Regions from separate parts of the Gemella sp. 27098_8_155 genome, predicted to be linked through region 2. Evidence: riboswitches for the same ligand, from Rfam matches in the RefSeq annotation. Region 2 holds a riboswitch; the other holds the start of a gene.
What was found. Region 2 has a riboswitch for lysine ahead of O5Y44_RS01395 (amino acid permease). Riboswitches for the same ligand answer to the same signal wherever they lie in the genome.
Positions count from the first base shown of each region.

Region 1: linked by a shared signal. The riboswitch ahead of lysA (diaminopimelate decarboxylase) and the one ahead of O5Y44_RS01395 (amino acid permease) in region 2 are both predicted to bind lysine.

Region 1 covers NZ_JAPWCA010000014.1:13,689-25,283, forward strand. Annotated here, with positions in the region: gene O5Y44_RS06560 (NUDIX hydrolase) at 1-509, shown strand, start outside; gene O5Y44_RS06565 (Fur family transcriptional regulator) at 513-959, shown strand; gene O5Y44_RS06570 (DUF4064 domain-containing protein) at 959-1,417, shown strand; gene O5Y44_RS06575 (YggS family pyridoxal phosphate-dependent enzyme) at 1,884-2,561, shown strand; gene O5Y44_RS06580 (M48 family metallopeptidase) at 2,584-3,282, shown strand; gene tig (trigger factor) at 3,503-4,771, shown strand; gene O5Y44_RS06590 (DNA alkylation repair protein) at 4,853-5,473, shown strand; gene O5Y44_RS06595 (restriction endonuclease) at 6,251-7,141, shown strand; gene O5Y44_RS06600 (thioredoxin family protein) at 7,340-7,663, opposite strand; lysine riboswitch at 7,876-8,011, shown strand; gene lysA (diaminopimelate decarboxylase) at 8,107-9,399, shown strand; gene dapA (4-hydroxy-tetrahydrodipicolinate synthase) at 9,469-10,359, shown strand; gene dapB (4-hydroxy-tetrahydrodipicolinate reductase) at 10,362-11,105, shown strand; gene dapD (2,3,4,5-tetrahydropyridine-2,6-dicarboxylate N-acetyltransferase) at 11,388-11,595, shown strand, end outside.
Region 2 covers NZ_JAPWCA010000002.1:76,780-88,374, forward strand. Annotated here, with positions in the region: gene O5Y44_RS01390 (RelA/SpoT family protein) at 1-816, opposite strand, end outside; gene O5Y44_RS01395 (amino acid permease) at 1,056-2,552, opposite strand; lysine riboswitch at 2,639-2,817, opposite strand; gene O5Y44_RS01400 (fructose-1,6-bisphosphatase) at 3,028-4,971, opposite strand; gene O5Y44_RS01405 (ATP-grasp domain-containing protein) at 5,147-6,310, opposite strand; gene O5Y44_RS01410 (esterase family protein) at 6,332-7,072, opposite strand; gene O5Y44_RS01415 (alpha/beta hydrolase) at 7,105-7,935, opposite strand; gene dltD (D-alanyl-lipoteichoic acid biosynthesis protein DltD) at 8,286-9,452, opposite strand; gene dltC (D-alanine--poly(phosphoribitol) ligase subunit DltC) at 9,455-9,688, opposite strand; gene dltB (D-alanyl-lipoteichoic acid biosynthesis protein DltB) at 9,710-10,867, opposite strand; gene dltA (D-alanine--poly(phosphoribitol) ligase subunit DltA) at 10,869-11,595, opposite strand, start outside.

The DNA.
Region 1 (11,595 bases), on a different contig from region 2:
AGGGGAAAGTTTTAGATGTAGAAGTACATACAGTAACTTTACCTAATGGAGAAACTTCAAAACGCGAGCTGATAAATCATAGGGGTGCTGTAGCAATATTAGCTTTAACAAAGAATGATGAAGTAGTTCTTGTTGAACAATATAGAAAAGCTATAGAAGCAGTAACTTTAGAAATTCCTGCAGGTAAACTAGAACCAGGTGAAGATAATAAGAAATTATCTGCTATTAGAGAATTACGTGAAGAAACAGGATATGTAGTAGAAGAAGAAAGACTGGAAAAACTATGCGATGTTCACGTAGCATTAGGTTATAGCTCTGAGTTAATCACAATTTACTATGTTGATAATTTAGAATATGCTGGAGAAATTGATCCAGATGACGATGAATTTATTAATTTAAGAAAATATAAAATTGAAGAAGCATTCAAGCTTTTAGATGATAATGTTATAACTGACAGTAAGACGATGCTTGCATTAGCTTACTTGAAAAATAGGAAAGGCGCGAAATAGTATATGAGTATTTATGAAGAAATAATTAAAATTATTCAAAAATCTTCATACAAATTAACTCCACAAAGGGAAAAGATTGTAGAGATTTTAGTTGAAAATGAAGATAAACATCTTAGTGCAGAGGAACTGTATTTTATTCTTAAAGAAAAAACACCAGATATTGGTATAGCTACCGTTTATAGAACTCTAGATATTTTTTATGAGTTAAAAATATTAGAAAAAATATCTTTCAGCAATGGTGTTTCTAAATATCATTTGAGACAATCTGTAGATGACGAACTTCATCATCATTTAATATGTACTAACTGCAATAGCATTGAAAAAGTATCTAACCCAATATTCAATAAACTTATTGAATATATGAAAAAAGAATATTCTTTTGAGGTTCAAGATAACTCTTTATCGTTTTATGGAACTTGTGCTAACTGCAAAAATAAAGGTGAAAATTAATGTATTTTGATAAATTAGAGAAGATATTATTACTTATCTCTAGTATAGTTTATATTGTATATATTGCATTTGTAGGTGGAATGATTAATCTATTTCGAGGATATGTAGGAAACGAGTATTTAAGAAATAAGATAGTTGATCAAATTCGTGAACAAACGCGTCTTACTCAAGATAGTGCCAATGTTTCTACGAAGGATATGCACTTTATCTTCCAAGTAATGGGACAACTTGCTTGGGTATATTTCGCACTTTTAATAGTTTTATTTTTAATATTATTATTTGCAATTTTGAAAAAAGGTATAAACCATAATGTAGTTGCATTTCTATTCTTAGTGTATAGCATCTTATTGTTAATCTTTAGTTTAGGTATATTATTTATTAGTTGTATAATATATTTCTTCTTGGGATTAAGAATAATATTAATAAGAAATTCAGAAAAATATAAGCGTAAAGCATAACTTCCGAGGAATTCATTTTCTTCGGAAATTTTTTATTACCTCTTTTAATAAATTTAAGGAATTTGTGGAATTATGTGAATAGTTGAGTATAAAGTAAAAATCTGATATAATGAGGGCGACAAGTAGGGCAGTAGTTCAAAAAGGATGACGTCCTTCTTAATTAAGAAGGAAGATGGCGGTGCGACTCCGTCCGACTACTTGTTATGGGACTGACAAAAATCCCTAAAATTTAACAAAGTGTATATGAAAACTCATAGACGCAGTGGTTTATTGATATCTAAATTCGCTTTATAAAAGCTTTTTAGATATCTAATAAACTTTGCGGGGGTGACTCGACAAAATCTTGTTTCTTAAGAAATCACGATTTTTGAGTCACTCCCTTTTTTATTTAATTAATAACAAAATAATAAACATCATGTTATAATTATAATATAACATTAAAAAAATAGAGTAAGTAGGAGAGAAAATGAACGTTAGAAAAAACTTTGAGACCATAACAAAAGAAATAGCTGAAACTTGTGAAAAAGTTGGTAGAAATGCTGATGAAGTGAAATTAATAGCTGTAACTAAGTATGTTACAGATACTAGAGTTGAAGAAGCGATAGAAGCGGGAATTACAGATTTTGCTGAAAATCGTCCTCAAAATTATGTTGAGAGAAAAAGTAAATATTCTAGTAAGACTTGGCATTTAATAGGAAGCTTGCAAACTAGAAAAGTACGTGATGTTATAAACGAGGTAGATTATTTTCATGCTCTAGACAGAGATAGCTTAGCTAAGGAAATCGAAAAACGTGCGGAAAAAGAAGTTAATTGTTTCGTACAGGTTAATGTTTCTGGTGAAGAAAGTAAACATGGATTAACAGCGGAAGAAACAGTAGAGTTTATAAAATCATTAGAACAATATTCGAAAATTAAAGTTGTAGGTCTAATGACAATGGCGCCTTTTGTTGATGATGAAGATGTGTTGCGTAATTGTTTTAGAAAATTAAGACAAGTACGTGATGAAGTAAAAGCACTTAAATTACCATATGCACCGTGTGAATTTTTATCTATGGGTATGAGTAATGATTACAAAATCGCGATTGAAGAAGGTGCGACTCATATAAGAGTTGGTACAGCTTTAGTTGGTAACGAGCTAAAATAATAAGAAATAAAGGAGGGGGAGTATGAAAAGAGTAATAAATATAGGTGATTTAGTCGTTATGATTAAGTACAGAAGAAAAATGAAAAACATTTATTTAAAAGTCGAAAAAAACGCTGAGGTTGTAGTAAGTGCCCCTCCAAGAACACCTAATTATATTATAAAGAAATTGATTCAAGAAAATATTGATGAAATCAAATTAAGAAGAAACAATATATTAATGAATGGCTATACTGTGAAACAGTATGTAACTGGTGAAAAACATATTATTTTTGGAAAAGAATTTGTTTTAGAAGTAAGATTAGGGAATAAAAATGTAGTAAAATTATCCGATGATAAAATCATTTTAGTTATAAAGGATAAAGATCAAGACAGGGGACAAATAGTTACGAGTTATCTGAGAAAAGTTCTTTATAACAAAGCTTTAGAGTTTATTAATAAATACGAAAAAATCATGGGTGTCCATGCTGAACAACTAAGAATTAAAAAGATGAAAACCCGCTGGGGAACTTGTAATATTGAAGCGAAAAGAATCTGGATAAACTATGAACTTATAAAATATCCGATTGAGTGTTTAGAACATATAGTTGTTCATGAGCTTACTCATTTACTAGAAACAAATCACACACCTAGATTTTATGCATTGTTAGGAAAATATTATCCAAACTTTAGAGAAAATGATAAATTGATAAAAGAATTCAGTAAAAAAATAGTAGGTAGATAATAAAAAAGCAAGAAGTATTACAATTTTTTTGTAATTTAGTATTAAATTATCTGTAGTTTGAAAATTTTTTGAAAGTATGAAAATTACTTTTGAAAACAATAATTTAGATGTGTAATTATTGACTTTTTACGCTATTTACTATATAATTAATCAAGAGTTTTTAGTATTTTTATACTAACATTTTTGATGATACTTAAAAGTATTTTTGGAGGAAAAATAAATGTCACAAATTTTAAATAAAGAAGATGGAAAAGTAGTTATCGCTTTTTCAGCAACAAAAGAAGAATTTGCGAAAGGATTAGACCAAGCATTCAAACGTGCAGTTAAACGTGTTAACGCACCTGGATTTAGAAAAGGTAAATTACCAAGAGCCGTATTCAACAAAATGTACGGTGAAGAAGCATTATACCAAGATGCAGTTGATTATGTATTACCAAGAGCTTACACTAAAGCTATCGACGAATTAGAAGTTTCACCATTAGCTATGCCTGATATCGATGTTAAAGAAATCAGCAAAGAAGAAGGTGTTAAATTCGAAGCAGTTGTTACTGTTAAACCAAATGTTGAATTAGGTGAATACAAAAACCTTGGATTAGAAAAAGACTCAGTAGAAGTAACTGATGCTGATGTAGAAGAAAGATTAGATAGCTTATTAAGCCGTCAAGCTGAATGGCAAATCAAAGAAGGAGAATCTAAAAAAGGTGATATCGTAGTTATCGACTTTAAAGGATTCATCGGAGATGAAGCTTTCGAAGGTGGAGAAGCTAAAGGTTACGAATTAGAATTAGGATCAGGTTCATTCATCCCTGGATTCGAAGAACAATTAGAAGGAAAAGTTGCACCAGTTGACACAGAAGTTAACGTAACATTCCCAGAAAACTATCAAGTAGCTGACTTAGCTGGTAAAGAAGCTAAATTCGAAGTTACAGTTCACGACGTAAAAGAAAAAGTTTTACCAGAATTAACTGACGAATTTGTTAAAGAATTCACTAAAGAAGCAGCTTCAACAGTAGCTGAATACAAAGAAAAATTAAAAGAAGAAATTAAATTAGAAAAAGAAAACTTAGCAGAAAAATCTTATTCTGATAAAGTAATTTCTACAGCTGTAGAAAATGCAAAACTTTCTGTACCAGAAAAATTAGTAGAACAAGAAGTTGATTCTATGTTTGAACAATTCACTGGAAACTTATCTCGTCAAGGATTATCATTTGATTTATACCAACAATTCACTGGAAAAGGTGAAGCTGAACTTAAAGCTGAAATGAAATCTGATGCAGAAAACAAAATCAAAACTTCATTCGTATTAGGTGAAATCGCCGAAGTAGAAAAAGTTGAAGTAACAGATGCTGACATCGATGCAGAAGTTAAAGAACTTGCTACTATGTACAACATGACTGAAGAAGGAATCAAACAACGTATTAGTGTTGAAGACTTACGTGGTGAGTTAGTAATCCAAAAAACTGTTGATTTCTTAAAAGCTAACAACTAATTTTAGCAAATCATCCTTAAGCATATAGAGTGTCTATCATTCTATATGCTTTTTTTAGTAATAATAAGGTGGTGAATTTATTTGAACGAATATATTAAAAGCCTAGAGAAAGAATTTTCTCTAATAAAGAGTGGATTCAAGAAGGAAGAGAAAAGAGCCTTAGCTGATTATAAAAATAATGATAGAGCTTATATTAAGAAGTTAGCTTTCTTATCCTATGAGTCAAAAGTATATCAAGTCAGAATGTATAGTATATTTCTTTTTGGATATTTATCGGATGATCATGATATCCTAACTTTTATGCGAGATAAAGTATCTAAAGATGATAATTGGAGAGTACAAGAGGTTCTTGCGAAAGCATTTGATGAATATTGTAAAAATAAAGGTTATGAAAATTCAATCCCAGTAGTTGATGAGTGGCTAAGTTCAGATAATCCAAATACTAGAAGAGCAGTCACAGAAGGATTACGAATATGGACTAGTAGACCGTACTTTAAAGAAAATCCACAAGAAGCAATAAAAAGAATAGCACCATTAAAAGAAGACGCTAGTGAATATGTAATAAAATCAGTAGGAAATGCACTAAGAGATATAAGTAGAAAATTTCCAGAATTAATAAAAGAAGAATTAAAAACTTGGAACTTAGAGACTAAGGAAATTAAACAAGTATATAAATTAGCGAGTAGGTTTGTCGTCGAGTAAATAAAATAAGATAATATAGAAAAAGTTGGTAATTGCCTCAAAATTTGGACAAATTTTTGTTCTTTGTCAAATTCGGTTAATTATACAAGGTAGCCTTCAGTTGAAAACCAGTTTTAGATTAAATTTTAGTTTTATATTTGAACTGAAAATTACTTAGAAAATATCGTAATAATTTTACTATATCTCCCCTTCAAATGTATTGACAAGAAGAAAATAGATGTGTTAGAATGTAGGTAAGTGAATTGGATGAATATATTCACATATAAACACGAAAAGCAACTGAAATGCGGATTCAGTTGCTTTTTTATATGTATTAGCGTACTCATTTTAGTAGGCTAATATATATTCATACATGAAGTGATACACATACGTCGCGCCTAAATAAGACTACTTCTTCTTGTTATTTTTATCATTTAGGAAATAAAAATATTCTATAAACAGGAGAATAACTCCTACAAATAGACCAACAAGGATTTGGATGAATATATAAACCATATAAACACCTCCCTTCCGGGCAAGTAGCCTACTTTAATTATATCACTATAGATTCTATCAGAAAAGATATTCTTATTATATTTAGAATTAAAATTATATTTTTAAGATTATGTAAATAACAGATATAACCTAATCAAAAAATTCCTGAATTTTGAAAATTTAGTATTCCTTTTTAAAATACGTATATGCACCCCTACGTGTCTTTTTTTATGTACATGATCTATGTTATAATAAAATTAATATAAACTGATTTCAAAATTTTACTAACTTTAGGAGAAGGATATGTTTAAGAAATGTTGCAGTAGTAGAAGAGAAAAAAATTATAAAATACACCACAGTCCTAGACCAATTAAACTTTCAGAAGAAATGGATACTGTAATAAAAAAATTACTTTGGTATACACCGAATATTGATTCATACCAATCAGATAAAAATGAATTAATTTCTGATAAGATATACGATGAATTTTCATTTACCTATGTAATGAGTCGAATGGGAATGAATGAAAGTCGTGATGTGAAGTGGATAGGTTCAAAGGATGTTATAAGTAATGATGAATGGAGGTTTTTTGAGGAAAATATTTGTTCTAATTGTCAAAAAATAATAGTTACAAAATATACTACTTTTTCAAAAATAAATGCTTTATTAACAGCGATTAGAAACTGTATAGCACATGGTCATTTTGCTATAGTGGAAGATTATATTATTGGATTTAATAGAAAACTATTAACAAAAGATCCTGAGGGATTAAAGAAATCGGTTATTAAGATTAAACCTAAACCCTTACTTGCAGCTTTAGAGAAGTTAACTTCGCCAATAGGTAAAGAACTATTACTTGCGTATGCTTTTAAAAATATTGGTTATAAAGTTACGGAACCCAAAAATAGAAGTAGGGATTTTGATCTATGTCTTGAAAAAAATGGTAAGAAATATGTAGTAGAAATAAAATCATATAAAGGTCAGACATATTTACATTCTGAGCATGTTATGAAATTTCTTAAGAGAGCAGAAGAAAAAGCGCCTGACTATGAAAAGATATTACTTATCGATACATCGAGGGTGACTAAGTCAGTAAGACAACTGGAATCAAAAATAAAAGGATTTAGAATTGTTGATATAAATGATGTAAAACTATTTCTAGGCGAAGAACCTGTAGATATATTAGCCAAATAAATTAATGACTAATAACAAGAGCGATTTAAAAATAATAACTTTTAAAAAAGTGTATATGATAACTCATAGACGCAGTGGTTTATTGATATCTAAATTCGCTTTATGAAAGCTTTTTTGATATCTAATAACCTGTGTGGGGGTGACTCGACAAAATCGATTTTCTATGAAATCACGATTTTTGAGTCACTCCCATATTTTTTATTTAATTTGTTCACTTACAGCACTTACTTTTTCTAGAATTTCATCTAGACTGAAGTATCCGCTTTTTTGAATGGATAGTTTTCCTTCAATATAAACTTCTACAGTTGGTGCAGAAAGAATGCCTCGTTGAGCAGCAATTTCCATATTTTCTTCTAATGAAATGTAGTATGCTGCAATGTCTTTGTGATTTTCTTGCCAAGTAGTAATTCTGTTCTTTATTGAGTGACATGGCATACATGTTGCTGCTCCGTATTGAATAATCGCTATGTCATTGTCATTGATGATTTTATTTAAGTCATCATTTTTTGTGAAGTCAATCATATTTTATAATCCTTTATTTTTTATATTAAGAAGAGTATATTGTGCAATCTTCTTTTAGTATGAGTATATTATAGTTGTTTTAAAGAGTAATTACAACCAATACTAATTGTGTATATGTAAACACCAAAACTAGGATATTATAAAAATTTTCTGAAAACTATTGACAATAATTTCAAACCATGATATTATTTATACAACGTAAATAGATAAGTATTATAAAAAGAGGCCGCGATGACTAATTTAAAAGGTAGCATCGCCGAAGTGATTTATTTCACTGGGGTTATGTCGAATAGGCATAACACTGTCATTAGAAAATGCCCATTTTCTTCATGGTGAGCTTTTTATAATAAGGGCAAGAGGAATAGGATAGAATTATAAGCTAGACTACAAGGACCTTTTGTTCTTGTAGTCTATTTTTCATAACTTATTTGAAGGAGAAAGTAATGAGATTATTTGATGGTATGACGGTAGAAAATGGTGAACTGAATATTTCAGGTGTTGGAGTAAGTGAGTTAAAGGCTCAATACGGGACACCACTTTATGTTTATGATGAGAATATGTTAGTGAACCAATGTAGAACTTTTATTAATAATTTTAAAAGTTCGAAGTTCAATACAGAAGTTCTTTACGCATCGAAAGCTTTTAGTTGTTTAGAAGTATTAAGAATTGCGAGTAGAGAAAGTTTAGGTGTAGATGTGGTTTCACTTGGTGAGATTCACACAGCATATAAAGCTGGATATGATATGAGACGAGCTTATTTCCACGGAAATAATAAAACTCGTGAGGAACTACAATATGCATTAGAAGTTGGTGTAGGAACTATCGTTATAGATAATGACTATGAATATGAAATGATTAATGAAATCGTAAGAGAGAGTGGGAATACTGTAGATGTACTTCTAAGAATTAATACAGGTATCGATGCGCATACTCATGAATACATCAAAACTGCAAAAGATGATTCGAAATTTGGTTATTCAGTATATGATGAAACAATTTATGATTTAATCGCAGATATTAATAATCAAAGTAATCTTAACTTTGTAGGATTCCATTCACACATCGGATCACAAATTTTTGAGAAAACTTCATTTTTCGAAGCTGTAAAAGTGGTTATGGAATTTACGAAAAAAGTTCAAGAAAGATTAGGTTTAACTATAAGTGTTCTTAATCTAGGTGGAGGGTTCGGAGTTTATTATACTGAAGAAGATAGACCTTTTGAACTTGCTGAATTTTTAAGAGAGTATATCGAAGTAGTGGAACGTGAAAGTGATAATTTCGGTTTAGATTTAACTAAGGTAGTTATTGAACCTGGTAGAAGTTTAACATGTAACGCAGGTAGCACATTATACAGTGTTGGTGGAGTTAAGAAAACTTTTGCAGGTCGTGAATACGTGTTCGTTGATGGAGGTATGGCAGATAATCCTCGTTATGCATTATATAAAGCAAAATACGAGGCAATGTTAGCTAATAAAATGAATCAAGAAGCAGATACAACTTATACAGTTGCTGGTAAATGCTGTGAGTCTGGAGACATGTTAGTAATGGATGCGAAATTACCTAAAGCTGAGCAAGGTGACTTACTATTAGTATCATCAACAGGAGCGTATAACTACAGTATGAGTAGCAATTACAATAGATTACCGAAATTGCCGGTAGTATTTGTAAAAGATGGAACTAGTCGCCTAGTAGTAAAAGGTGAGACTTTAGAAGATTTAATTAGACAAGATATTTAATTTAAAAAATAACATAAAAAATATTATTAAAATTATATAAAATAAGTTAGAAACAAGGAGAACAAGATTATGACAATTTATACAGGAAGCGGAGTAGCAATAGTAACACCATTTTTCGAGGATGGAAGTGTAGATTATGATACGTTTGGAGAGTTAATCGAATTCCAAATTAGTGAAGGTACAGATGCGATTATCGTAGCGGGAACTACTGGTGAGAGTTCAACTATGCCTGACGATGAGCAAGTAGCGGTAATTAAATTTGCTATTGATAGAGTAGAAGGACGTGTACCTGTTATTGCAGGTAGTGGGGTTAACGATACAGCTCACTCAATTAGATTAAGCCAAGAAATTGAAAAATTAGGACCAGATGCATTATTAGTAGTAACACCATATTACATCAAAACTAGCCAACAAGGTCTAATTGAACACTTTGAAGCAATCGCGAATAGTGTAGATTTACCAATTGTACTTTACAATGTACCAGGAAGAACTGGACAAGTTATGGCTCCTGAGACTATTTTACACTTATCTCAGCACAAAAATATCGTGGCATACAAAGATGCGGTAGGGGATATTGCTCATACTTTAGCAGTTAGAAACTTAGTAGGGGATAAAATTGATATTTACTCAGGAAATGATGACATTAATGTACCTATTATTTTAGCAGGTGGTAAAGGGACAATCTCTGTTTTAGCTAATATTTATCCAAAAGCAACTCACTTAATGTGTAAATATGCTTTAGAAAGACAAGTGGATAAAGCGTTTGAATTACAACTTAAATACTTAGACTTCATCCACATGTTATTTGCTGAACCAAACCCAATGCCAGTTAAAAAATGTGTAGAATTAATCGGGAAATCAGCTTGTCACTACCGTCTACCTATGACACACGTTGCTCCAACATTAGCGACAAAATTAGAGCAAGAGATTGCAAGACTTAATTCATTACAAGGAGAGTAAAAATGAGAGTTTTATTAAGTGGTTATAATGGAACTATGGGACAAGTTCTAAAAAACTATATTCAAGACAGTACTGATTTAGAAATTGTTGCAGGTGTAGGTCGTGAATTATTAGAAGAAAAATTTCCTACTTATACTTCATATGAATCTTTAGAAAAGGTGGCTGATGTGATTATTGATTTTTCTCATCACGCTGGGACTGCTGAACTAGTGGAGTATGCTAAACGTACAACAACGAAAGTTGTAATAGCGACAACTGGTCATACTGCAGAAGAATTAGAATTAATCGATGAACTAGCGACTCATGTTGGAGTAGTTTTCGCTGGGAATTACAGCTTAGGAGTAAATGTCTTAGTAGAATTAGTGAAAAAAGCTAGTGAATTGTTATTAGGATATGATATCGAAGTTATTGAAAAACACCACAATAAAAAAGTGGATGCACCTAGTGGAACTGCAAAAATGTTAGTAGATGCGGTTAAAGATGTAGAAGATTATACTAGAGTTTATGGTCGTCACGGAGATATGAAACGCCAAGAAAAAGAGATTGGAATTCACGCGGTTCGTGGTGGAACTATAGTAGGTGAGCATGAAGTGATTTTTGCTGGAGAAGATGAAGTAATTGAGATTAAACATACAGCTCTAAGTAAAAAAATGTTCGCAAAAGGATCTGTTACAGCTGCACAGTGGCTTAACAGTGTTGATGAACCTAGATTATATTCTATGAAAGATGTACTAGGTATAGAATAATAAAGTCAGAAGCGATTCAAGGGATTCTTTAAAAGAGTTTTATTGAGTCGTCTCTATGAAAACTCATAGACGCAGTGGTTTATTGACATCTAAATTAGCTTTATAAAAGCTTTTTAGATATCTAATAAACTGTGCGGGGGTGACTCTAAAAAATCGATTTCTACGAAATCACGATTTTTGAGTCACTCCCTTAAACAAAGAATATTATAATAAAGTTAGTTTGACATATGTAAAAATTAGATATAAAATAGAAAAAAATCATATAGATAATAGGAGAAAGAAATGAAATCAACAGAAGAGATTATTAAATTTATAGCAACATCTAAAAAGAAAACACCGGTTAAAGTTTATGTTAATTTTAACGCTGATGTAGAATTTCCAGAAACTTTAGAAGTTTATGGTGAAGGAAACTCAAGAGTTATCTTTGCGGATTTTGCTGATTGGGTGGAATTTTACGAAGCTAATAAAGCTGTGGTAGTAAATTACCGTG
Region 2 (11,595 bases):
AACTAACACACGAACAGCTAATAGATCATAAATTTGGTCAAAAGTTTTATTTTGTTTAACCATTTTTTTATAAATACTATAAATATGTTTTGGTCTACCAGTAACTTGGGCTTTAATGTTGTTTTCAGCTAAAATCGAGGTAATACTTGAACATGCATCTTTTATGCTTTCTTCCCTAGCACTTCTTTTCTGTTTCATCATTCCTACTATTGAGAAATATTGAGATGGATGTAAATATCTAAGTGAAGTATCTTCTAGTTCCCATTTTACCGCACTAATCCCTAATCTATGAGCTAAAGGCGCATAAATTTCAAGTGTCTCACTAGAAATTTCACGTTGTTTTTCCTCTCTCATATACTTCATAGTTCTCATATTATGTAGCCTATCTGCTAACTTAACGAAAATTACACGCAAGTCCTTTGCTATAGATACAAATAGTTTTCTATGATTTTCTGCTTGTGATTGTTTTTTAGAGCGGAATTTTACTTTATCTAATTTTGTAACACCATCAACTATTACAGCTATATCTTCACCAAATGTTTCTTTAATATCATCAAATGTATACTTAGTATCTTCCACAACATCATGTAAAAATCCTGCACAAATTGTTGCATAATCTAATTTAAGCTCAGTTAAAATTCCTGCAACTTGAACTGGGTGTAATATGTATGGTTCCCCTGATTTTCTAAATTGTCCTTCATGAGCAACTTTTGCAAATTCATAAGCTTTTCTTATTATTTTTATTTGCTCTTCTGATAAATATTTACTCGCCATATCTTCTACATTTTCATAACTATATGGATATTCAAGATTCACAGAAATTCCTCCTTTATCAAAATTTAATCTACCCTTTATAATACCACAAATTAAGGAAAATTTCCCGTGATTTAACTAAAAATATTACAATTTTAAAGTATTTTCATAATTTACTTAATTAGCTATTAAAAACTATATTAGCAATTCAATTGATAGATATTCTCGACAATAAAATTATAATGTATCTTTTTACTTTATAATAAAAAAATTCTAGTTCAACACGAACTAGAACTTTTTTATTATTTAGTATCTACATCTTGAGATAAATCAACTTTATCTAAAGGAATTACTTTTGTTTTATATCTAATTTTGTGGTAAAGATAGAAGAATAAGAAGATTGGAACTCCCATATATGTTGTTAACATTCCACTCCAGTTTACCACACCTTTAGTAATAAGTTCTGTATCTTGTCCAATAATAACGATGATACATAATACTAAAGCGATAATTGGACCTGCTGGGAACCATTTAGCTCTATATTTAAGATCATTTAAATCTTTACCTTGAGTAACATATGCTCTTCTAAATCTATAGTGACTTAGCGCTATACCTAGCCAAGCGATAAATCCAGTTAATCCACTAGCAGCTACGATATAAGTATATGCATTAGCATTTGTAAGTTGGATTAAGAAAATAAAGAATACTACCGCTGCTGTTGCGATTAACGAAATAACTGGCGTTCCGTATTTAGTAACACGACCAAAAATTGGGAATGCTAATTTTTCTTTACTCATCGCATAAAGCATTCTTGTTGATGCATACATTCCTGAGTTACCAGCTGATAAAATTGATGTTAAAATTACTGCATTCATAACACTTGCTGCTAAAGCAAATCCTGCATTTTTGAAGACAATTGTAAATGGTGATTTAGCAATTTCTTCAGAGCTTGCAGCTCCTAATAAATCTGGTGAAGTATAAGGAATTAATAATCCAATAACTAAGATAGCTAGTACGTAGAAGATTAAAATTCTCCAGAATACTTGTTTTACAGCTTTTGGAATACTTTTCTCAGGATTTTCACTTTCACCAGCAGTAATACCGATTAACTCAGTACCTTGGAATGAATATCCAGCAATTAAGAATACTCCAAGTGTAGCAAGGATTTGGCTTGATAATGAAGTATCTTCTCCGATAAATGGTGCATCACCAATTGTTAAGTTTTTGAATCCAATATATTCTCCACCTAAAATACCAAAGATAGTTAAACATCCAACTACTAGGAAGATGATTACTACTACTACTTTGATAAGTGCGAACCAGTATTCACTTTCACCATAAACTTTAACACTAAGTGAGTTTAAAGCGATAATAATAACTAGGAATAATAAACTCCAAGCCCAGTGAGGAAGTACTCGCATAGGCTCCCAGTAGCTAATTGCTAATGCAGATAACTCTACGTCAGCTGCTACTGTAATTACCCAGTTAAACCAATAGTTCCATCCTAAAGCAAATCCTAATGATGGATCCACATAACGTGTTGCATATGTACTAAACGATCCTGATGTAGGAAGATATGTTGCCATTTCCCCTAATGATGTCATTAAGAAGTACACCATAAGTCCAATACATAGATAAGCTACTATAGCTCCTCCAGGTCCTGCACTTTGAATTGCTTGACCACTTGTCATGAATAATCCACTACCGATACATCCACCGATAGCAATCATACTAATATGACGTGATCGTAAATTTCTTTTTACTTCTGTTGCATTATTGTTATTGCTGTTGTTTGTCATAATAAAAACCTCCTTGATAAAATAAAAAAGCATAACTTCTACCATATTTGCACGGAGTTATACTTCACATTATCTCTCCAAAACAAGATATTAGTAGCGCAACATAGCCTCACGACTATGACAGTCCTATACTTAGTTCAATATAGGCCCAACAATATTAACATAGGATTAATATCATTTCGGCGACGTTTCCTTTCAAGTAATCTCATCAAGCCCTACACTTTCAACTACCCTACTAATAAAAATCGCAACCTCTACCTCACTTATTTTGTGAGGTACATATTCAATTAACTAAAAAATAGTATAATATAATTTACTTATATTGTCAACAAAAAATTTTATTTTTTTAATATTTCCAATCAAATACATAATATACCTCACTAAAAATAGGAAACTCCCAAAATTTTTTATTAGATATTTTCTAATATTTTTATAAATACAATTAAAAGGAGATTAGAACCTCCTTTTAATTAACTTATCTCTCACAAATCATACCTTGTCTATATTCTTCTAACAAGATTTTTAACAATTCAATTTGTTTAAGTATCTTAACACCACTATCAGTATCAACAACTTTTTTACGACAAAGTTTATCTACAACTCTCTTTGTTGAAATAATATCCGTCTCATTTTTTATCGATTCTTCTTTACTTTTGAATATATCGTGACTCATTATCTGTAATCCATAAGAGTTATAAGTTAGAGTATATCCACCGTGCCCTGTTGTTTTATGGTATGCTCTAGACATTCCACCATCAATAACAATCGTTCTACCATTAGCTTTTATTGGATTTTCTCCTTTTGTTTCTTTAACTGGTGTATGTCCATTTATTATATGCCCCTCACTAGTTAGACCAAACTCATTTAATAACTTAATGCAAAATTCTTCATTATCTCTAAGTTTGTAATAAGCATTTTTCACTTCCTCATGAGTAGCCTTATCCTCGATAAAATATCTCTCGAAAGTTGTCATATCACATTTCCCAAATAGTGGAGAATATTGTCCTTGCCAAAGATAGAAGAATAAACCATTATCTTCTCTACAATCACAATAAAAAATACTACGAATTTTCTTATCAAAAAAGTCTAATAATTTTTTTCCAGAATATTTATGACCTCCATAAGAAAATTCCTGGAAGTTACCTTTCTCGTCAACTGGCATACAACCATGTAACAGAAGGTTTCCATTATAGCAACAATACATGCCACCTTTGTTAATGAATAATTCAACATGTTTTTTTAATTTTTCACTTGTTATGAATGATTCTTTTAATCTATTAATAATCTTCTCTTCTTCGTCAGTTAATAGATATGGATTTTTTTCATCAACCGTTGGAAAATTACATGAAGTTAATGGGTATTCTTTACCATTTATCTTTACTGTTTGTTTTTTGAAGTTTATCTTATCTAGTAATGCACGTCTTTGTAATTTAAATTCTGGATGTTTGTCGATAATTTGTTTTTCTAGTTTAAATTGAATTATCGCCATAGCTTTATGCATTCTTGCTATTTGCATAATTTCATGTTCACTATATTTTAACTCATCATTTTTAGATAGTTTTGGTAAAAACTCTTTACAATTATCATCTTTATAATGTGTTTCACTAAAATTTAATAAATTTCTAAGTGGAATTCCGTATCTATCTTCAATAATGTCCAAATTATCATATCTCGCACATATTCTTATAACATTTGCTAATGATATTCTATCTCCAAGATAAGCCCCTATCCATAGCATATCATGATTTCCCCATTGAATATCAAGCGAATGATAATTCAGCAATCTATCCATAATTTTATCAGGAAACGGACCTCTATCATAAATATCACCTACAATATGTAAATGATCTATGATTAACTTATGAATACTTAATGATAATTCAATAATGAATTTATCACCAGCACCTAATTCAATTATATTTTCAAGAATTCTATCATAGTAGTCATTTTTATCACTACTTTGCATTTTGTAAAGTAATTCTTCAATAATATACTTAAAATCTTTCGGCAAGATTTTTCTTACTTTAGATCTTGTGTACTTCCTTGCGGCTACCTGTGTTACTTCTAATAAACGAAGAAGAATTATTTTTTGGAATTCTTTATAATCACATACATCATATTCTTTTCTTAAAAGATTTAATTTTTCTTCTGGATAATAGATTATAGTAGCCAGTAAATTCAAATCTTTTTTAGGTAGTCTGTTTCCAAACACTTCTTTAAGTTTTTCTTTAATAATACCTGAGCCATTTCTCAAAATATGATCAAAGGCCTCGTATTCTCCGTGAATATCACTTAAAAAGTGTTCTGTTCCTTTTGGCAATGTTAATATTGCTTCTAAGTTTATTATCTCCTTTGTAGTTTCATCAATATTTTTAAAATTTTGAGATAATAATTCTAAATGTTCCCTAGATATATTCATGTTGGTCTCCTTTTTTTAACTTTTTTCAGTTAAAGCTTAACATACTTCCAAATATAATTCAAGTATTATTACACGTTATTTCGTAATTTGAAACTTAATAATGTATATTAATAGAATAGTTTTACAAAAAAATAGAAATCAACTTCGAGTTAATTTCTATTTTATATATTTTATTCTATTTTAACTTCCCTACAAATCTTTCCATTTCTTTCATTTCTTCAAGTGTATCAGCTACAAGAACATACATTGTGTTTCCTTGAAGTTCAGCAAAGGCTTCTGGCATTCTTAGAACAGCTTTCAGTTTATCTTGATATTTTTCTCTAATTTCTTCATCAGAGTGTACATAATCTTTATAATCACGACGTGTTGAAGCTAACCCATATTTTTCATCAACATTTAAACCATTAAATGTTCCATTAGCCACTTCAGCATATACTCTAAAATAATCTGTTGAGTGTGCAAAGTTATAAACATCTACAGCAAACGCTCCTGCTGGACGGTTATTATACTCTATTGCAATATAATCATCTTTAGTTTTAAAGAATTCAATATGGAAGAAACGTTCTTTCATTCCAAAGGCTTTAACAGAATTTTTACCATACTCTACTAATTTTGGATCTAAATCTTTATCAATGTAATATACCCAATCTAGAGTATTGTTATTCAGTAAATCTAATGGAGTGTGATAGTAAACAATACTTGTATAAAATACGATATTTCCTTTAGCATCTACTAATCCATCAAAAGTTACAATGTCAGAATTATCAACGAAAGGTTCTAAGAAGTAGTGAGTAGTACCATCCCATTCTTTTTTAAAGTTTTCTACATCTTTCTTATCTTTAAGTTTATAAGTTGCAGAAGCACCTACTCCATTATCAGGCTTAGCAATTAATGGAAGTTTCAATTTTTTTACACCTTTTTCGATGTCTCCTTCTTTTTTCACTAAGAAACCTGGTACAACAGGAACTCCAGCTTTTTCAAAGTATTTTTTCATCTCTGATTTGTGTTTTGTTTTCTTAAGATCATGTTCTTTTAAACCAAATACATTAAACTGTGTACGTAAAGCAGCATCAAGTTCCATCCAGTGCTCATTTTGCGATTCTATTCTATCAATATGGCCATGTTTGTGATATAAAAACGCCACTGCACGTTTAACTTCATCAACATCATCTAAGCTATTAACTCTAAAATATTCAGTTAGAGCTTCTTTTAATCTTTGATCAAGTTGTTCGTACGGTTCTTCTCCAATTCCTAGTACATTTATTCCTTGATTCTTTAATTCTATAGAAAACTTTTGAAAATTATGTGGGTAATATGGTGATATAACTATGTAATTCATAAATACTTTCTCCTCTTATTATTATAAATTTAATTTATCTAAAAAGTATGGCATTTGGATTCTCCACCAAGGCCAGTCGTGTGCAACATCATCGCCCCAAACATCAAACCATGCTGGAATATTTTTTTCTTCAAATGCTTTTTTTAAACTGTAAAATGATGGCAAGCCATCTTGTTCCCACGGCCCTAAACCAGTACAAACAATAATATCTGCATTTCTATAGTGATCTATAAACCATCCATCATTTTGATTCCAAATATTATCACTAGGTGAATTTCTGTAGATTAACTCATCATTACCATATTCACCTACGAAATATCTAGCATCATAAACTCCACTTAGAGCAATGACTTTTCCAAATACATCCGGATGCTGTAAGAAGATATTAAAAGAATGATATCCCCCCATACTACAACCTGTAGCCATCATTTGACCAAACCAACCTGTTTTATGCTTAATAAATGGTATGGCTTCTTCAATTACATACTTTTCATATTGTGTATGTGCTAATGCTCTATCATGACCATTTTTCCAATCACATAGCCATGATTCGCTATCGACACTTGATAATGTGAAAAATTGTACTTTCCCTTCATTGATAAATCTTTCACAAGCATGTATCATACCAAAATCATAATACTCATTGTGTGTTCCCCCAGATGATGGAAAAACAACAATCGGTAATCCTGCATGTCCATATCTATTAAGAACCATTTCTCTTCCTAAATTTCCACTATAATGACTTAGATTCTCTATATTCAAATTAAATAACCTCCATTTTCTATAAAATACTTTTACCAGTTTTCACTAATAAACCTTAAACATTCCGGTAAATATTTAGCCCAACATTCTTCACTATGTTCACCATTAGCTACTACATTTAACTTAAGCTCACTGGTTGATAAACCAGCATCAATTAGTTGTCTATAATAGTCTAAACTTGCATCTATATATAGTTGTTTTAAATTACCATTTGCCAATTGTTTATCTGTATCATCACCTTCATTTGTTCCTACTTCAATATATACTCTCTGATCAGAAACTTTATGTTTTGATATATATCTATCAAATTCAGGTTTATTTAACCAGTTTGCTGATGAAAATACTCCTAGACATCCTACTACATCTTTGTGTTCTAATCCTATATATTGTGAAATATTAGCTCCTAAAGAACTACCAATCATCGCTGTGTATTCACGCTGTGGTTTTGTACGATATGTACTATCAATAAATGGTTTAACAACATTTACAAAAAAGTCTGCATACTCAGATCCTAATCCACCTAATGTTAAGCCAAAATTTAATATAGGTAAACTTGAGAATTTCCAAGGTGCATATTCATTCATTCTTCCTTCATTATCATTATCAATACCAACTATTATCATTTTTGGCATATCTGGGTTTCTTTTTATCGCCGGAATTACTTTCCATGAGTGTCCACTAAAAGATTCTCCACTATAAAAAACATTTTGACCATCATTCATATAAACTACTGGATAATGTTTATGTTCATCTTGAGCATACCCTTTTGGCAAAAGAACTCTAATACGACGATTTTTCCCCGTATAAGGAACTTTTAACTCATGCTCCTTCATCTCTAAATAAAAATACGCATCTCTATTCATTAATTTTTTCCTTTTAAATTATTATTATAGCTATAATTCTACAATATTTCTCATATAAAATCAATCAATTGAGTGTTATTTTCTGTAATTTTTCTGAAAAATTAATTTTAACATATTATTTTCATAATAAATCATAACAGAATATGCATTTTGAATATAAATTTATTATAAATTGCTAAATAAAACAAAAACGGATTGCATAAAACAACCCGTTATTTTCACCTTAAAATTCACTGTATACATATTCTTGAACATTAGAAAAATCCGTGACAAATGAATATATTATTATTCCCATTATTATAATATAAAAGAAAAATATCCATATCATTAATTTCTGATTTTCATTCATTCTATTTTTTAAGCTTGTAAAGATCTCTTTCAAAATCAATCCATCCTCTCCAACCTAAATGCATTGCATCGTACATATAATATTCCTCATATTCTTTACTAGAATAATCCATTACTTCTATATTATTCTTTTTAGCAATTTCTTTCAAGTTATTATACGCAACCCGTCTTTTTTCACTATCTATTCCTATATAATCACTCCACTTACCATTAGCAGGAAGTATAGCGAATTTCATATTTAGATTCAAGTCTTTAACTATTGATAAAAGTATATCTAAATCATCATATTCCTTAGACTCATCATATTTTGTATTTTTAGAACTATTTTTCAATTGATCATATTTTGTTTTAATATACTTATCATAATAAGTATTATCAATTTGATAATCGTTGTTATTAGTTCTTTCTTTAGCTTGTTCAGTTACCTTTTCATCTAACTCTTTCCAGTTATAATCAGGTGTTTTTTCACCACTTAAGGGATAATTTTCCCTTCCTTTATTTTTGAAAAACTCATACTTATTCTTCAATTTGTAAAAGTAATTATCTAGTTTTAAAAATTCCCCTGTGATAAAGTTCCCTTGTTCCTCTACAAAATATTTTTTATAACTCCTATATTTCTTATTAAGAACTTTATTAGTTGATGAAAGTTCAATTACTCTATTGATAAATTTTTCTTTCGTTTCTTTACTAATTTTATCATTAGCCATAGTGTTATAAACATGCTCACTAGAAATTCTTGATAAAAATGCATCTTTTAAAATACCATTTTTATTATCGAACCACTGAATTGATTGAATCATGACAATTTCATTATTTCTTATATCATTTCCTATAGAACCAATCGTTGCTGCATGTATAATATTTTGAGAATTACCTACTCCTATTTGCATAATGTTAAAATCTTCATAGTTAAAGATTTTCTTTGGATGATAGTCTTCATTTATTGTTGTAGTTAATTCTGATGAACCTAATAATACTAATGTTTTAGGAGTAATATTCTCAAGGATTATATCCTTACTCTTATATTTCTCAAAAGCAGTACTATATCTAACACTATTATCATTTACTTTATAATAGTCTTCTATCTTTTTTATATACGTCTTATTTAAAATTACAAGTGTAATTAATACCAATAGTATTGATATTAAAAAAGCTTTTAATCTTATCATCGTTACTTCCTATTTTCTATGTAAGAAATCACTTTATTTGGTGTATCGATTTCTTCGTATGTTACTTCAGTCGGTGCTATACTTAGTCCAAATATTTCTTCAATTTTAACCAACATTTCTACAAAAGCTAATGAGTCCATTAGACCTTCTTCTTTCATATTTATGTCTAAATCTTCTCTTACAACTTCATCTTCACAAATTTCTTCTAACATTTCTAATACTTGTTCTTTTATCACGCTTGTTCTCCTAACTCTATATTATTTTTTTAATACATGGCTTATTAGTTTATATGGTTCTCCTGAAAAGATATATAATCCTATTATTACTAGATTTATCGTTACGAACCAACTAAGAACTTTATACCATGTTTCATTTTTATTCTTCTTGTAAAATTTACTTTTCTTTTGGTAATATTCAAATCCTGCCATTAATAAACCGTGGTAGAATCCATATATTATATAACTTATAGTTAGACCATGCCAGAATCCCATAAGCACCATATTCACCATGTAAGCATACATCGCTGTATTTAGTCTCTTCTTAAATCTTTTCTTCTTTGTTGCTTCCATAAAGACTCTTGAGAATACGAAGTCTCTTAACCATGTTGATAGTGTTATGTGCCATCTATTCCAGAAATCTTTTATGTCTATACTTAAAAATGGTTTATCAAAGTTCATAGGTGTTTTTATCCCTAAGATATTACTACTTCCTACTGCCATTAAACTGTATCCTGCAAAGTCGAAGAATAGATAAAGTGTATATAGATACATGTATTTTATCGAATACATAAAGGCACCGTGGTTTGTTAAACCTACTAGATAATGATAACTCAGTGTTGAGAATACTACTTTATATAGTAACCCCAATATTAATCTATATATTCCTTCTCCTGCTAGTTCTAAGTATTCAGCTCTTGGCATCTTTTCTTTTATATCACTCATGAATCTTCTACTTCTATCTATCGGACCCGAGCTTACTGTTGGGAAGAATAATAGGAATTGTACATATTCTACAGCATTGATTTTTTCTTTTATTAAACCATCTGATATTTCTATCATAATTTGTATTGTCTTAAATGACATATATGATATTCCAATAAAAGCTAATAAATGTAAATTCGTTACCGCAAATATTTTATTTATTGCTAGTGGTAATATTGATAATACAACTAAGGTTTTTAGGTTCTTTTTACTTTCTGTTTTTTGTGCTATTAATACCAATATGTATTCATATAGGATAAAACCTATTAGGTACACTATCATTATTGTACTTTTTCCATATATAACTACGGCAAAGATAATCGACAACGCTAAGATGTAATACTCTATTCTTCTACCTAAATAGTTTATTATAAATCCTATAATTAGTGCTATAGCTAAGAAAAAGAAGAATTCTATTCCTTCAAAGTAGCTCATTTTATACTAACTCCTTTAACTTTTTCTTATCTATTTTCCCATTATTGTTTAGTGGCATTTCTTCTAGAAATACTATTTTTTTAGGTATCATATATTCCGGTACTAATTTTTTTAGTTCTTGTTTTATCTGTTTAGTTACTTCGAAGCGTTTTTCTATCTCTTCGTTATATACTATAAATGATGTTAGTGATTTTACTTTTCCATCTTCATAACTTGGTACCGTCGCCGCTTGTCGTATTTTTTTGTTTTTAAGTAGATTGTTGTCTATATCTTCAAGTTCTATTCTATGCCCATGAAGTTTTACTTGGAAGTCTATGCGTCCTTCACAAAATAGCATACCATCTTTGAAATATCCTAAATCACCAGTAAGATAACTTCGTTCTTCTTTTCCATCTACTTCTCCTACGCCAAATTTTTCATTTGTTATAGCATCATTTTTGAAATAACCTTTTGCGACAGTATTTCCTGTAATTACTATCTCACCTTTACCTTCTTTATCAGGATCAGCTAAATGTACTTTGGTCCCCCATTTCACTTCTCCAACCGGTAGGTTCTCATAGTATTTTTTATTCACTTCTTTTGTTATTTCTACCCATGTGACCATTACAGTAGATTCTGTTGGTCCATATGTATTTATAACTTGAGCATTTTCAAAGTTTTCATGGATTTTTTCTACTGTTGTACTAAATAGTTTTTCTCCACAAAATACAAATTGTTTTACTTTTGGC